DNA from 3 places in the Methylobacterium sp. EM32 genome. Region 3 is predicted to be linked to each of the others. Evidence: predicted binding sites of a transcription regulator. Region 3 holds the regulator's gene; each other region holds the start of a gene.
What was found. The regulator LexA, encoded in region 3, represses DNA repair genes until DNA is damaged. The targets are predictions, from matches to a motif close to TGTTCNNNNTGTGTTCNG.

Region 1 (6,846 bases), on a different contig from region 3:
GGCTCACGTGAGACGAGGATTCGGATGCCCCTCCTGGGCTTCAGCGATGAAGCGACGACGACCCATTCGTGACCGGTGCTCCGAGGGTACCTAGCCGCTGCTCACAGGCTTGGCAGCCGTCCTCACGGCTCCTCGGCCGGCGCCGCCGGCGCCTCGCTGTCGGCCCTCGGCTCGGCGGTGGCGACTGCCTTGGTGGTGAGCAGCGGCTCGAGGCGCCGCGCCAGTTCCTGGCCGAGATGGCGGGTATATTGCCCGGTGAAGTAGCGCCCGCCGGCACCGCGGCCCTCGAGGTGGTCGCGGGCCTTGGTCATCGCATCGACCTCGGGCCGGCACAGGAAGCCGATCACGCCGGCCGCCTCGTACCAGCGCCCGGCCCGGGCATGGGCCAGAGCTGCCGGGTTGTTGCCGATGGTCTCGGCGAAGCACTCCGTCGCGGCTTGTTCGAGGGGGGCGAGCATCGCGCGCCGGTGTTCGGCGCGGGAGCTCGGGGCCGCCACGGCCGGATGGGCCGCGGCGGCGATCTCCATCGCCGCCAGGGTGCAGATCGCGCCGTACAACAGAACTCTCATATCCGGGCCTCGGCCGAATCAACCGCCACTCACCCGGCAAGCCTCGTGCCGATCATGGGCGGATCTTGGGCAGAACCCGGAGGAAATGCAGGTTTTCGGACTAAGCCGTTCGCTGCCGCGAAGCTGAGCGGCAGTTCTTGCCCACCCGTCCGCGGCGTCCTCTCGGTCAGCCGCGGCATATTCTCATCAGCCGCGGCGCTTCCCCAATCAGCCCCGGCGCTCGGCGTTCCAGCGGCCCTTGCAAGAGGTGGAACCGGACGTGGTCCAGGTGCCGTTGCCGGCGCCTTCGCCGCCCAGCCGGCCGACCACCTGGGCGGCGGCGTCGCCCCGGCTGATCGTCGCCCGCACGGCACCGCTCGGCTGCACGCGGCCCGAGACGGTGAAGTCGCCGCCGCCGGCGTAGCGGGCCTGGCCGTTCTGGATGATGACGCCGTAGCGGTAGGCCCGGTCGCAAGCCCCGCTCTCGGTGATGACCTCGACGCTCCAGGTGCCGTCGAAGCGGTCCGGCGCCTTGGCGCTGGTTCGGGCGATGGCCGGCGCCACGGCGCCTGCCAGACAAGCTCCCGCCGCGAGGGCGGACACGATCAGCCTCATGGTCCTCGTTTCCCGGTTTGGTCTGGCGACAAACTCGGCAGCAAGCGGTTGGTTGCCGCACTGCAACGTTTCCCGGCATCGTTCCCGGCGCGTCAGCCGAGCAAACCGAGGCAGGGCGCCGGGTCTACGGAGAGGGCGGAGGCCCGCCGCAGGTCCGCGACGAAGCCCGCATAGGCCTCCCCCCGCGCCTCGTCGGGCAGCCGCAGCAGGTAGGAGGGATGCACGGTGACGAAGCCCGCATAGGGCTTTTCCCCGAACGTCGCGGGCCCGCGGGCGCGGGTGACCGGCACCGGCCGGCCGGTGAGCGCCAGCACGGCGGTGGCGCCGAGCGCCACCACCAGCCGCGGCGCCACGAAGGCGAGCTCGCGGTCGAGCCACCAGCGGTAATGCGCGACTTCGCCGGCACTCGGCTTCTGGTGGATGCGCCGCTTGCCCCGCTGCTCGAACTTGAAATGCTTGACCGCATTGGTGAGATAGGCCCGGTCGCGGTCGATCCCCGCTTCAATCAGCGCCCGCGCCAGGAGCTGGCCCGCCGGTCCGACGAAGGGCCGCCCCTGGAGGTCCTCCTGGTCGCCCGGCTGCTCGCCCACGAAGGCGATCGCCGCCCCGAGCGGTCCCTCGCCGAGCACGGCCTGCGTCGCGCCCGGCACCAGCGGCGCCGAGGCGCGGATCACCGCGTTCAGCGCGTCGAGGGAGGCGGGTTCCTGCGCCGCCATCGCGGCGAGCGCCCGGGCCGGCACGCGCTTGACCGGCGCCTCGGGCGCCCGGGCGATCATCTCCCCGACCCGCCGGCCGGCCTCCCGCACCAGGCCGGGGATCGCCGCCGTCTCGGGCATGTTGTGCCAGTACTTCTTCGGCATCTCGGCCCGCATCGCCGCCAGGTTGGTACGGGCGGGGTTGAAGGTACTGGAATAATAGTCGGTCCAGCCGGCTTCGAACGCGTCCTCATCCGGCACGTCCTCGCGCCGCCCCGGCGGCCCGAAGCGCAAGGCGCGGCCGTCCCAGTGGGCCGAGCCGTCCGGTGTCAGGATCGACCAGTCGAAAGAGGGGAAGCGCGCGGAGAAGAAGGGTGCTGCCTCCGCCAGGATGTGGTGCTCGGGCTCGAACCAGGCGGCGAAGCGCTCGCGCCCGCCCTCCCCCGATCCGGCGCGGCGGAAGCGCAGGAAGGCGTGCATCTTGTGCAGGTCGCGCGCCACCGCCTTGCGCATGAGAGCCAGGCGATGGACCAGCGGGTCGCTCGCCACCTCGGCGAGATGCCGCTCTCCTTCCGCCACCCGCCAGATCAGCCGGTGGAGCAGGCCGTAGCGCTCGGGATCGCGGTGCATGACGACCGGCGCCACCAGGGCCGCCACCGCCCGGGGCAGGGCGAGGGCCGGGCCGGGCGCGCCCGCCTCGTCCTCGGGAAACAGCGAGGCCGCTTCGCCCTCGACCCAGGTCACCGCCTCCGGCGCCACCCCCGCCGGGACGAGGTGCCGGATCGCCGCGCGAAACCCGTCGAGGTCGGCGCCGGGCGCCAGGCGGATCGTGCGGGGCCGCATCTAGAACAGGCTCAGCTGGCGCGGGGGCTCGGCGAGACGGGCGCGCAGGTCGAGCCGGTCGGTGAGGCGGGTCGGCGCGTAATCGGCCGCGACCAGGAACGGCCGGGCGCGCTTCAGGCCGGAGGTCAGGCGGGCGACGTCGTCGAGGCGCAAGGTCGCGTGCCGGCGCGCCGCCACGATCTTGTCGACCGCCCGCACGCCGAGGCCCGGCACCCGCAGGAGCATCTCCCGGTCGGCCCGGTTGACGTCGACGGGGAAGCGCTCGCGGTTCTTCAGGGCCCAGGCGAGCTTGGGATCGACGTCGAGGGCGAGCATGCCGGACTCGGTCGCCCCCGCCACGTCGTCGGGCGAGAAGGCGTAGTACCGCATCAGCCAGTCGGCCTGGTAGAGCCGGTGCTCGCGCTGGAGCGGCGGGGATTTGCTCGGCAGGATCGAGGCGGCGTCGGGGATCGGGCTGAAGGCCGAGTAGTAGATCCGCTTCAGGCCGTAATGGTCGTAGAGGCGGGCGCTGGTGCGGATCAGCGATTCGTCGGTGCTGGCATCGGCCCCGACGATCACCTGCGTCGACTGGCCGGCGGGGGCGAAGCGGCGCTTCTCCTCCTTCGCCTGCAGGATGCGCTCGCCCATCTGGCCCATCGCGGTCTGGATCGCGGCGCCGTCCTTCTCCGGCGCCAGCCGCTCCAGGCTCGCCTCGGTCGGCAGCTCCAGGTTGATCGAGAGCCGGTCGGCGTAGAGGCCGGCCTGCTCGATCAGCCACGGGCTCGCCTCGGGAATGGTCTTCAGGTGGATGTAGCCGCGAAAGCCGTGCCGCTGGCGTAAGCTCTTCGCCACCCGGATCAGCTGCTCCATCGTGTGGTCGGGCGAGCGGATGATCCCGGAGGAGAGAAACAGCCCCTCGATGTAGTTGCGCTTGTAGAACTCGACCGTCAGCGTCACCACCTCGTCGACCGAGAACTTCGCCCGCCGGACGTTCGAGGAGCGGCGGTTGACGCAATAGGCGCAGTCGAAGAGGCAGTAATTGGTGAGCAGGATCTTCAGGAGCGAGACGCAGCGCCCGTCCGGCGTGTAGGCGTGGCAGATGCCGGCCCCCGTGGTGGAGCCGAGGCCGCCGGCCTCCGCCTTGCGCTTCCGCGCTCCCGACGAGGCGCAGGAGGCATCGTACTTCGCCGCGTCGGCGAGCACTGTGAGCTTCTTCTTCAGGGCATCGTCCATGCCCGCAACCTGGCTCTCGTTCCTGATTTGTTCAAGACCGAAGCGGCGGATGCCCCGTGGTCGAAAGCCGCATCGGCTAGCCCGGGAACCCGCCGCCGGACCGGTCGTTGACTGCTCGATTGGAAGTTTTCTAATTCGCAAGGAGATGCCGCATGGCGACGAACCCGTCCGCGAACTGCCGCAGCTGCCGCTACTTCGACGACCACAAGCTGAACGGCGCCGCCGCCCAGGGCGAGGAAGGCCTGTGCCGCTTCAACCCGCCGGTGAGCCAGCCGGAGCCGCAAGGGCACGGCCTGTGGCCGGTGGTCTCGGCCCAGGATTGGTGCGGGCACTTTTCGCCGGAGATGATGGCGGGCGAGTGAGCGCTTCGACGATCTGAGTTTTTGGGAAGGCCGGTCCGGGAGGGCCGGCCTTTCTGCATGGCAGAGGTCTCGAGAGGCATCGCCAGAGCCGTTGTCGCGCGGTCCAGCCGGGCGTAGCGGCAGCGGAACCCCGCCACCCCCGACACGTTGCGCAGGCTCTCTGCCCTCAACGGATGGTTGCCCGATGCCGGACGATGTCACCGCCCTCTCGCGCCGGAGCCTGATGATGGCCGGCGGCGCCACCCTGGTCGGGCTCGGCGGCGCGGCGGCGCAAGCGGCATCGGGGTCGGGGGTGCCCGGTCCCGAGCGGCCGGTTGATACCGGCAAGGTCGAGAACGGCAAGGTGACGTTCCCGAATTGGCGCGGTCCGTCCGACCGGCCCTCGGCGCCGCCGCCGGCCCCGCTGCCGCCGGGCGAGCGGATCGGCTTCGCGGTCGTCGGCCTCGGCCGGCTGTCGCTGGAGGAGATTCTTCCCGCGCTCGCCGAGTGTCGGAAGGCGAAGCTCGTCGCCCTGATGTCGGGCTCGCCCGAGAAGGCGAAGGCGGTGGCGGCGCAGCACGGGATCAGGCCCGAGGCGGTCTACGGCTACGATGGCTGGGACGCGCTCGCCCGCAACCCGGAGGTGAAGGCGGTCTATATCGTCACCCCGAACGCGCTCCACCGCGACCAGGTCATCGCTGCGGCCGGCGCCGGCAAGCACGTGCTGTGCGAGAAGCCGATGGCGTCGTCCGCCGCGGAGGCGCGGGCGATGATCGATGCCTGCGCCCAGGCTAACGTGAAGCTGATGATCGCCTATCGCTGCCAGTACGAGCCCTACAACCGCGAGGTCGTGCGGCTGGTGCGGAGCGCCAAATACGGCAAGGTCAAGCTGATCGAGGCAACCAACACGCAGACCATGAGCCTGCCCGAGCAGTGGCGGATGAAGAAGGCGCTCGCCGGCGGCGGCGCGCTGCCGGATATCGGGCTCTACTGCCTCAACGGCGTGCGGGCGCTGATGGGCGAGGAGCCGGTCTCGGTCCAGGCGCAGGTGCACTCCTCGGACGATCCGCTCTATCGCGAGGTCGAGGAGACGGTGGCCTTCACCCTGCGCTTCCCCTCCGGCGCGCTGGCGCTCTGCTCCACCAGCTACGGGGCGCACGAGACCCGCTCGCTCACCGTCCAGGCCGAGGGCGGCGCGATCCAGCTCCAGAACGCCTTCGCGTATCAGGGCCAGCGGCTGTTCCTGAATCACCGCGAGGGCAAGGCCGAGGCGAAGGAGGAGCGGGTGCTGAGCGAGAAGAACCAGTTCGCCCTCGAGATCGATCATTTCGCGACCTGCCTCCTCGAGAACCGCACGCCGCGCACGCCCGGCGAGGAAGGCCTGCAGGACCAGATCCTGATGGAGGCGATCTACGAGGCCGCCCGCACCGGCGCCACCGTGGCGCTGAAGCCGCCGGAGCGGATCGTGGGCAAGGGTGACGGCAAGGGCGAAGGGCAGGCCAAGGACTCATCGGGCAAGGCCCTCGACCTGACCCGCGGCCCGGAGCCGGAGGATGCCGGCTGAGGCGGCAGCCTGACCCGCGGGAGTGTTCGGCTCCCGCTACGGTCCTTTCACTCTCCGGGTCATCCCGGGGCCGCGAAGCGGAACCCGGGATCCATAACCGCTGACGTCTCAAGAAGAGGCGGAAGGCCGGTCACCCTGTCCGGCATCGTCAGCGTTTATGGATCCCGGGTTCTCGGCTTCGCCGAGCCCCGGGATGACCCTGTGAGGTGGGAAGCCGAACGCGTGAGCCGAGAAGCCGGTGTTTCACCCGCCCCTGACCGCGATCGCCTCGACCTCTACCAAATATCCGTGGTGCAGCTCCGGCACCGGCACCACCGTGCGGGCCGGCCGCGCCTCCCCCAGCATCTCGGCATAGACCCGGTTGAAGTCCGGCCAGTGCTCGACGCCGACGATGTAGGCGGTCACCCGCAGGATATGCTCCGGCCCGCTGCCCGCCTCCGCCAGGATGGCGAGCAGGCTCGCCAGCGCCTGGCGCACCTGCACGTCGAACGGCTGGTCGGCGGTGTGGCTGCCGTCGGGCCGGGCGGCGAGTTGCCCTGAGACGAAGACGAGGTCGCGCCAGGCGGTGCCTTGCGCGTAATGCCCGGCCGGCGCCGGCGCGGCGGCGGTGGCGATGCGGGTGATCGACTCGGTCATGGGTGTCTCCTACCAGCCGTTGATGCGGGGCCATTCCGCCGCGACGCGGCCCGCCCCGTCGAGGACGTGGTAGCGGTCGTGCTGCGCCCCCGTCGCGCAGGCGTGGTTCGGCAGGATGCGGACCTGCGCGCCGATCGGAAGATCCGGCAGCGCCGCGCCCGAGCCCGGCCGCAGCGCCAGGATGCCGTGCTCCTGGTTGGCGTCGCGGACGATCAGGTCGGGATAGGGCCGCCCGGCCGCGTCGCAGACCACGCCGTAGCCCTGATCGACCGCCTGACGCGCCGTGCCGCGATCGCGCGAAAGCGCCATCCAGCCGGCATCGACGACGATCCAGCCCTTCGCCCGCTGGTGGCCGATCACCGTGGCGAGCACCGAGAGGGCGATGTCCTCGA
Region 2 (2,707 bases), on a different contig from region 3:
CCTGGATTGAGGAGCAAGTCAGGAGACATCTGCCGATGCCGCTGAGCCTAATGCTGATGGCGGTTTGGTTCTGCAAATGCCGAGAAGAGAGTCGCGGAAGCTGATCGAGCAGCTCAGACCCGATAGTGCATCGATGAAGGCGAATGCACTCTTGCAGCCTATGACCGACTGCCCAGGTCCCCTCCCCTTCCGCTCCGCGGGTACGCCCGCAACCATGTGCAGGTACGTGACCATGCCTCAATGGACCCGAACCATGCCTCCAACGGACATGCAGACGGTCGCACACTGAAATCTTGACAGTGCTCGCAGCCAGCATGCCACCTGTTCGGTAGGCGCCAGGAGTTCGCCCCCGGCTTGTTCTGGGAAGTCAGGTCCGCGACGAACCTTACAAGCCCCGTCGCGCCGGTGGCGCGTTGGACGTCCGACCTTGTCACAAGGAAAGATCGAGCTGCTGTGCCTCGTCATCACCGGACGGTGCCTGCAGCGAAGAGAGCCCTGCACCGATCAGCCGCACGCTCCGGCGCAAGGGAAATGCCTCGCGCAGCAGGCCGAGGCTGACCCCTTCCAGCGTCGCGCGGTCCTCCAGCGCAACCGGCAGCGAACGCGCCCGGGTGATCTGGGCAAAGTCCGAGAACTTCAGCTTAAGCGTGACGGTGCGCGCCACAACTGCCTTCGCGGTGGCCACCGCCCACACCTTGTCGAGGCATGGCTGTAGGCGCTCGGCGAGCACCGCGTACTCGCTCGTATCCTGCGAGAACGTCGTTTCTGCGCCGATCGATTTGCGCTCGCGGTGCGCCCGCACCGGTCGCTCGTCGATGCCACGCGCCACTTGGTGATAGTAGTCGCCCGCGCTGCCGAAGGCCGCCCGCAACTCGTCGAGTGAGCGTGCCTTGAGATCGGCGCCGGTCTGAATACCCAGGCGCCACATCTTCGCCTCGGTCGCCGGTCCGACGCCGCGAAACTGGCCGATGGGGAGACCCTCGACGAAGCTCGGCCCCATCGCCGGTGTGATGACGAACAGCGCGTCGGGCTTCCTGTGGTCAGAGGCAACCTTGGCCAAAAACTTGTTGTAGGACACGCCCGCCGAAGCGACGAGCCCAGTTCGAGCGAGGATCGTGGCGCGGATGTCCCTCGCGACCTCGGTCGCGGTCGGCAGGCCCTTCAGGTTCTCAGTGACGTCGAGGTACGCCTCGTCGAGCGCCACCGGCTCGATAACAGGCGTGTGCTCCTCGAACACAGCACGGATCTCGGACGAGACGGCCTTGTAGGCATCGAAGCGGGGCCGCACGAACACGAGGTCGGGACAGAGCCGGCGCGCGGTGGCCGACGGCATGGCCGAGCGGACACCGAAGCGCCGTGCCTCGTAGCTCGCTGCCATCACAACGCCGCGCTCGCGCGAGCCGCCCACCGCCAGCGGCCGATCCCGCAAGCTTGGGTCGTCGCGCTGCTCGACGGAGGCATAGAACGCGTCCATGTCGATGTGGATGATCTTGCGCATGGGCGTGGAGCTGAAACCGCATCCCCTGTTGGCGACACGCGCGCGGTGCCAACTGCCTCGAAGTTCAGCGTTTGTTCCTGCTCAAGCATGTGCGGTCAAGGGGCCGTAGGCCGATACCAACCCGGATCGGCGCTTCAGTCCTCAACAGCCAGTGTCCAAAAAACCTGACAGGCAATCGAATGCCTGGAAAACGCTCGGAACCGAGCTTTCGCCTCGCGCGCCGCGAGGGACAGCTTAGTGTCACTGTCTGCAAGACCCTCTCATCGTCATCGGTCCCCTCCCCTGCCCTGGCATATTTCCAGCCGCCACACGCAAGGCAGTGACGATGTTGCGGCGGAGCAGGGGCATGGATGCTGCGCAGTTCTTTGGCGGCGACCGAACCGCCCGCATGATGTCGGAGGCCACACCTCGGTCCGTTCGGCTCCGCGCCACTTCCGGACCTTCGAACAGGGCCGTTAGAATGGCCGCTTAGCCTCCGAAAGCTGCTATTGGCATGGAATGGCAGGTCCCGGCGGCCACAACGTCCTCCGTTGCAGGCGAGCCGGCCGAAGCGGACACGCTGAAACTGCTATTCAGAAACTATACCTGTCGCATCCCGCCATCGACGCATAGTTCGGCACCAGCGACGAAACTCGCCTCGTCGCTTAGGAGGAACAGCGTGGCCGCCGCCACCTCCTCGGGACGCGCCATGCGGCCCAGTGGGATCGGCGCGATTAGTGCGGCCCGCCCCTCCTCAGGTACGCTCGCCATCATGGTGGTGTCGGTTGGGCCGGGGGCCACCACGTTCACACGGATACCCTGCGGGGCCAGTTCCGCTGTCCATGTGCGCGCGTAGGAGCGTAGGGCCGCCTTCGTCGCGGCGTAGGTTCCGTAAGGCGAAACGCCCATGACATCAGCGATAGACCCCATCAACACGACCGACCCACCCCGCCCCATCGCGCTCAGCGCCGCCTGCAACCCGAAGACAGCACCACGGACGTTGACCGCAAAGTGCCGGTCGAAATGCTCGGGCGTTCCGTCGCGCAGGGTTGCCGGTTCCGAGATGCCCGCGTTGAGGACCAACGCATCGATCCGTCCATACGCCTCCCGCACCGTCTCCACGACGCGGTGCAAGTCCTCTTGTAGGGCCGCGTCCGCAACTAGACCCCGTGCACCACGCCCGATCCTCGCGGCGGCGGCCTCGATATCGTCGGCGCGCCGCCCGGTGAG
Region 3 (6,846 bases):
GTGACGCACGAGGGCACCTACTGGTCGCAGCGGATCCAGCACGCGCATCTCGAGACCCACGCGGCGATCGGCTGGCGCGATCCGGACGGGCGCCTCGTCCTGCGCTCCAGCACCCAGGTGCCGTTCCTCACCCGCGACGCTCTCTGCGCCCTGTTCGATCTCCCGCGCGAGGAAGTCCGGGTCGAGTGCGGCCGGGTCGGCGGCGGCTTCGGCGGCAAGCAGGAGATGCTGACCGAGGACTTGGTGGCGCTCGCCGTCCTGACGACCGGCCGGCCGGTGCGCTGGGAACTGACCCGCACCGAGCAGTTCACCGCCACCACGACCCGCCACCCGATGCGGGTGCGGGTGCGCCTCGGGGCCCGCCGCAACGGCACCCTGACGGCGATCGCCCTCGACGTGCTGTCGAATACCGGCGCCTACGGCAACCATGCCGGCGGCGTGCTGCATCACGGCTGCAACGAGGTGATCGCGGTCTATCGCTGCGCCAACAAGCGGGTCGACGGCTATGCCGTCCACACCCACACCCTGCCGGCCGGCGCGTTCCGCGGCTACGGATTGAGCCAGACCATCTTCGCGGTCGAATCCGCCATGGACGAGCTCGCTAGGGCTCTCGATCTCGATCCGTTCGAGCTGCGGCGCCGCAACGTGATCCGCCCCGGCGACCCGATGGTCTCGACGAGCCTGGAGCCCCACGACGTCCGCTACGGCAGCTACGGCCTCGACCAATGCCTCGACCGGGTCGCCGAGGCCTTGTCCGTGCCCCCTCCCTCAGGGAGGCCGGGCTGGCGCACGGGATCCGGCATGGCCCTGTCGATGATCGACACGATCCCGCCCCGCGGCCACTTCGCGCAAAGCCGCATCGCCCTCGGCAAGGACGGGCACTACGATTTGAGCGTCGGCACGGCCGAGTTCGGCAACGGCACCTCGACGGTGCACGGCCAGATCGCCGCGGAAATCTTGAACACCACGCCGGACCGGATCGCCCTGCGCCAGGGCGACACCGACGCGGTCGGGCACGATACCGGCGCCTATGGCAGCACCGGCATCGTGGTCGCCGGCCAGGCCACCCTGCGCGCCGCAGACAGCCTAGCCGCGGCCTTGCGCGAGCGCGCCGCCGCCCGCCTCGGGGTCGATCCCGCCGCCTGCCGGCTCGACGGCGCGTTCGTCGTCGCGGGCGAGGCGCGTGTTCCGCTCGCCGAGCTCGGCCCGGCGGAGGCGATCGGTCACGCCGACGGTACGCCGCGCTCGGTGGCGTTCAACGTCCAGGGCTTCCAGGTCGCGGTGCATCCGGGAACGGGCGAGGTGCGCATCCTCCGCAGCGTCCACGCGGCGGATGCCGGGCGGGTGATGAACCCGGTTCAGTGCCGCGGCCAGATCGAGGGCGGCGTCGCCCAGGCGCTCGGCGCAGCGCTCTACGAGGATCTGCGGATCGACGGGGAGGGCCGGGTCGCGACCCCGTCGTTGCGCACCTACCACATCCCGGCCATCGCCGACGTGCCGCGCACCGAGGTGATCTTCGCCGACACCCACGACGCGGTCGGGCCGCTCGGCGCCAAATCGATGAGCGAGAGCCCGTTCAACCCCGTGGCGGCGGCGCTCGCCAACGCCATCCGGGACGCGACCGGCGCGCGGCTGACCGCGACGCCCTTCGCACCCGACCGGATCTACCGACAGATCAGCGACGCGACCCAGAGCGGCGAGGAGGAGCAATGGACCTAAAGCGCGACGACCAGCTGGCCCGACCGGGCGGTTTTCTGGAGCGCACCTTCGCGCTCTCGGCCCACGGCACCACCGTGCGCACGGAGCTGCTCGCCGGGCTGACCACCTTCCTGACGATGGCCTACATCGTCTTCGTCAACCCCAACATCCTCGGCGATGCCGGGATGCCGAAGGGCGCGGTGTTCGTCGCCACCTGCCTCGTCGCGGCGATCGGCTCGCTGGTGATGGCGTTCTACGCCAACTACCCGATCGCGCTCGCGCCGGGCATGGGGCTCAACGCCTACTTCGCCTACGTGGTGGTGCTCCAGATGGGCTACACCTGGCAGGCGGCGCTCGGCGCGGTGTTCATCTCCGGCCTGCTCTTCATGGTCGTCACCCTGACGGGCCTGCGCAGGATCATCGTCGAGGGTATCCCGCGCTCGATGCGCATCGCCATCACGGTCGGCATCGGGCTCTTCCTGGCGATCATCGCGCTCAAGAGCGCCGGCGTGGTGGCGGCGAGCCCGGCGACCTTCGTCACCCTCGGCGACCTGCACAAGCCGAGCACGGTGCTGGCGGTTTTGGGCTTCCTGATCGTCGCGGTGCTCTCGGTGCGCAAGGTGCGGGGCGCGCTGCTCGCCGGCATCCTGACGGTCACGGCGTTGAGCTTCATCGTCGCCGACAACACCTTCCAGGGCGTCGCCTCGCTGCCGCCCTCGATCGCCCCGACCCTGTTCGCCCTCGACATCAAAGGCGCGCTGTCGGGCGGGCTGCTCAACGTGATCCTGGTGTTCTTCCTCGTCGAACTGTTCGACGCCACCGGCACGCTGATGGGCGTCGCCAACCGGGCGGGCCTCCTCACCGAGGGCAAGATGGAGCGCCTCGACAAGGCCTTGATGGCGGATTCGTCGTCGATCTTCGTCGGCTCGCTCCTCGGCACGTCGAGCACCACGGCGTATCTCGAGAGCGCGTCGGGCGTCGAGGAGGGCGGCCGCACCGGGCTCACCGCCGCGACCGTGGCGGTTTTATTCCTCGCCTGCCTGTTCTTCGCGCCGCTTGCCGGTTCAGTCCCGGCCTACGCCACGGCGCCGGCCCTGTTCTACGTCGCCTGCCTGATGCTGCACGAACTGGTCGATCTCGACTGGGACGACCTGACCGAGGTACTGCCGGCCTGCGTCACCGCTTTGCTCATGCCCTTCACCTACTCAATCGCCAACGGCGTCGCCTTCGGCTTCATCACCTACGCGGTGATCAAGCTGCTCACCGGCCGCTTCCGCGACGTGAAGCCGGTGGTGTGGGTGATCGCAGGCGTGTTCCTGTTCAAGTTCGTGGCGACGGGCAGCGCGCACTGACGGGCGCTGCCCCTCTCCCGACCCCTGCTGACGCAGGGGCCACCCTCCCCCGCAGAGGGGGAGGGTTTATCCGGCGCCACGTCCAAAAAGGTCTCAGTACTTCCGGACCAAGCTCACCAGCCGGCCCTGGATCCGCACCCGGTCCGGCCCGAGCACCCTCGTCTCGTAGGCCGGGTTGGCGGCCTCCAGCGCGATCGAGGAGCCGCGGCGGCGCAAGCGCTTGAGGGTCGCCTCCTCGTCGTCGATCAGCGCCACGATGATGTCACCGGTATTCGCGGTCTCCTGGCGGCGGATCACCACCAGGTCGCCGTCGAGGATGCCGGCTTCGATCATCGAGTCGCCGCGCACCTCGAGCGCGTAATGCTCGCCGCTGGTGAGGAAGTCCGGCGACATCGCCACCGAGCGGCTCTGGCTCTGGATCGCCGAGATCGGCGTACCGGCGGCGATCCGGCCCATCACCGGCACGCTGACCGATTGGCCGTTCTCGTCCGACGCCGACGCCATGGCGGGGATGCCGGCGGGCCGCTTCGGCTCGTGGGCGCGACCGCCCTCGACCACGCTCGGGTTGAAGCGCACGACCTCGGCGCCGGATCCGTGCCCCACGGGCGCGGCCGCCACGGGCCCGGTCACCGCCTCGGGCAGGCGGATCACCTCGATCGCCCGGGCCCGGTTCGGCAGGCGGCGCAGGAAGCCCCGCTCCTCCAGGGCCGTGATCAGCCGGTGGATGCCCGATTTCGACTTGAGGTCGAGGGCGTCCTTCATCTCGTCGAAGGACGGGGGGACACCCGTCTCGCGCATTCTCTGCTGAATGAAGCGGAGCAGGTCCAACTGCTTACGCGTGAGCATGTGACACTCTCATCCCCGCGCTGGCGCGCTCCGGAAACAAATCGCGAACATGGTAAGCGTTCCGCAAGTGTTCTGCAAGCGGGTCTGGAACTGCGGCGGGAGAACGCAGCAGAGGGGAGAGATCCGGGTCGATTCGAGCGATGTCGGGCAGGCAAACCCGGCCCGTCGCCCGGGAGAACGACGCTCTGCTACCGGCGGGTGGGTGCCGGCCGATGGGTGAAGAGCGGATTCGGCGGCGGCTCCGCGGTCGCGGAGAGCGGCCGGTGGAAGGCGTCTTGCAGGGAATCGACATGGGCCGGGGGAGCGACCGCGCCGTCGCTGCCAGCGGCGGGAGCGGGGGGCTGGCCGGCGATGACCTGGGGCAGCCGCAGGCCGCCGGGGCCGACCGTGGTCTGCGCCGCTTGGGCGAGCGCCGGCACGGGAAGCAGGAGAGCCGTGACGATGCCGGCCCCCAGGATCATCGATGTCATCCGCCGCTCTCCTCTCGTTGAGGGCCGTGTACACGCGAGGGGCCGGAGCGGTTCCACCCGATCCAGACCAACTTGCAGGGGCTGTTCAAGTCGGCAGACCGAATGCAACCCTCCGCGTCATCCCGGGGCCGCGAAAGCGCAACCCGGGATCCATAACCGCTGACATTGGAGAAAGAGGCGGATCGCGCTCGACGTCATCCTGCACCGTCAGCGGCTATGGATCCCGGGTTCTCGGCTGCGCCGAGCCCCGGGATGACACCGAGATTGGTCGACCAGTGTAGCAGATCGACGATGCCGCCGATCAAGCAGGCTCCAGGAGGCAGGTGGGGCGGACAGTCAATCCGGATACAGCCCCTCACCCCCGCCCCTTGCGCCCCTTGTATTTCGGCCGCTGGCCCGGGAAGCCCTGCGTCGAGCGGCCGGTCGGACGCTCGGCGTAGGTGAAGGGCACCTCGCGGTCGGTGCCCGGGCCCATGTCGTCGAGGTCGGGCTCGCGGATGCGGGTGCCCTCGTCGGAGGTGCCCTTGCCGCCGGGGCCGTAGCCCAGGGTCTCGGGACCGCGCCGCTTGCGCTTGGCGCCGAAGCGGCCCGCCTCGCGCTCGACCTCGGCCTGTCCGGCCATCGGGTCGTCGGCGATGGCGAGCTCGGTCGCCTGGAGCCGCTTGAGCTCGTCGCGCAGGCGCGCCGCCTCCTCGAAGTCGAGATCGGCGGCTGCCGTCCGCATCCTTTTCTCGAGGTCGGCCATCACCGCCTTGAGGTTGTGGCCGACCGTCACCGCGGATTTTGCCAGTCCCGTATCGACTTGGACGTGGTCGCGCTCGAAGACGCTCTCCAGGATATCGGCGATGTTGCGCTTCACGCTCTGGGGCGTGATGCCGTGCTCCTCGTTGTAGGCGAGCTGCTTCTTGCGCCGGCGCTCGGTCTCGGCCATCGCCCGGTCCATCGAGCCGGTGACGTGGTCGGCGTAGAGGATGCAGCGGGCGTCGGCGTTGCGGGCAGCGCGGCCGATGGTCTGGATCAGCGAGGTCTCGGAGCGGAGAAACCCCTCCTTGTCGGCGTCGAGGATCGCCACCAGGGCGCATTCTGGGATGTCGAGGCCCTCGCGCAGCAGGTTGATGCCGATCAGGACGTCGAAAGCACCGAGCCGCAGGTCGCGGATGATCTCGATGCGCTCCAGAGTGTCGATGTCGGAGTGCATGTAGCGCACCCGCACGCCGTTCTCGTGCAGGTACTCGGTCAGGTCCTCGGCCATGCGCTTGGTCAGCGTCGTCACCAGCGTGCGGTAGCCGGCCGCCGCCACCTCCTTCACCTCGCCGAGCAGGTCGTCGACCTGGGAGCGGGCCGGGCGCACCTCGATGACGGGATCGACGAGGCCGGTCGGGCGGATGACCTGCTCGGCGAAGACGCCGCCGGTCTGCTCCAGCTCCCACTTCGCCGGCGTCGCCGAGACGTGGATCGATTGCGGGCGCATCGCGTCCCATTCCTCGAACCGCAGGGGGCGGTTGTCGAGGCAGGAGGGCAGACGGAAGCCGTACTCGGCGAGCGTCGCCTTGCGGCGGAAGTCGCCCCGGTACATGCCGCCGATCTGCGAGACCGTGACGTGGCTCTCGTCGGTGAAGACGAGGGCGTTGTCGGGCAGGTACTCGAACAGGGTCGGCGGCGGCTCGCCGGGCTTGCGGCCGGTGAGGTAGCGCGAATAGTTCTCGATGCCGTTGCAGGCGCCGGTCGCTTCGATCATCTCAAGGTCGAAGGTGCAGCGCTGCTCCAGGCGCTGCGCCTCGATCAGCCGGCCCATCCGGGTCAGCTCCTCGACCCGCCACTTCAGCTCGTCCTTGATGCCCTTGACCGCCTGCTGCAGCGTCGGGCGCGGCGTCACGTAGTGGCTGTTGGCGTAGACCTTGACGAACTTGAGCGTGTTCAGGGTCTTGCCGGTGAGCGGATCGAATTCCGAGATCGCCTCGATCTCGTCGCCGAACAGGCCGATGCGCCAGCCGCGATCCTCCAGGTGGGCCGGCCACAGCTCGATCACGTCGCCGCGCACCCGGAAGGTGCCGCGGGCGAAGTCGGACTGGATGCGCTTGTATTGCAGCGCGACGAGGTCGGCGACGAGCTGGCGCTGCTCGATCTTCTCGCCGAGGCTGACCGTGAACGACATCGCCGTGTAGGTCTCGACCGAGCCGATGCCGTAGATGCACGAGACCGAAGCGACGATGATGACGTCGTCGCGCTCCAGGAGCGCCCGGGTGGCGGAGTGGCGCATCCGGTCGATCTGCTCGTTGATCGACGACTCCTTCTCGATGAAGGTGTCGGAGCGCGGCACATAGGCCTCGGGCTGATAATAATCGTAGTACGAGACGAAGTACTCGACGGCATTGTCGGGGAAGAAGCTCTTGAACTCGCCGTAGAGCTGCGCCGCCAGGGTCTTGTTGGGGGCGAGGATCAGGGCCGGCCGCTGGGTCTCCTCGATGACCTTGGCCATC

Region 1: a site for LexA is predicted at 3,931-3,948, ahead of ABZT49_RS11435 (putative DNA modification/repair radical SAM protein). Genes of this name have one in related genera too.
Region 2: a site for LexA is predicted at 1,560-1,577, ahead of dinB (DNA polymerase IV). Genes of this name have one in related genera too.

The regions. Positions count from the first base shown of each region.
Region 1 is NZ_JBEXZS010000078.1:5,839-12,684, reverse strand. Features, by position in the region: gene ABZT49_RS11450 (hypothetical protein) at 123-569, opposite strand; gene ABZT49_RS11445 (hypothetical protein) at 777-1,163, opposite strand; gene ABZT49_RS11440 (UdgX family uracil-DNA binding protein) at 1,256-2,701, opposite strand; gene ABZT49_RS11435 (putative DNA modification/repair radical SAM protein) at 2,702-3,913, opposite strand; gene ABZT49_RS11430 (hypothetical protein) at 4,066-4,275, shown strand; gene ABZT49_RS11425 (Gfo/Idh/MocA family oxidoreductase) at 4,460-5,818, shown strand; gene ABZT49_RS11420 (RidA family protein) at 6,062-6,454, opposite strand; gene ABZT49_RS11415 (DSD1 family PLP-dependent enzyme) at 6,464-6,846, opposite strand, start outside.
Region 2 is NZ_JBEXZS010000114.1:38,741-41,447, forward strand. Features, by position in the region: gene dinB (DNA polymerase IV) at 431-1,498, opposite strand; gene ABZT49_RS16205 (SDR family oxidoreductase) at 2,078-2,707, opposite strand, start outside.
Region 3 is NZ_JBEXZS010000062.1:12,998-19,843, reverse strand. Features, by position in the region: gene ABZT49_RS09445 (molybdopterin-dependent oxidoreductase) at 1-1,719, shown strand, start outside; gene ABZT49_RS09440 (NCS2 family permease) at 1,710-3,050, shown strand; gene lexA (transcriptional repressor LexA) at 3,144-3,896, opposite strand; gene ABZT49_RS09430 (hypothetical protein) at 4,085-4,366, opposite strand; gene uvrB (excinuclease ABC subunit UvrB) at 4,722-6,846, opposite strand, start outside.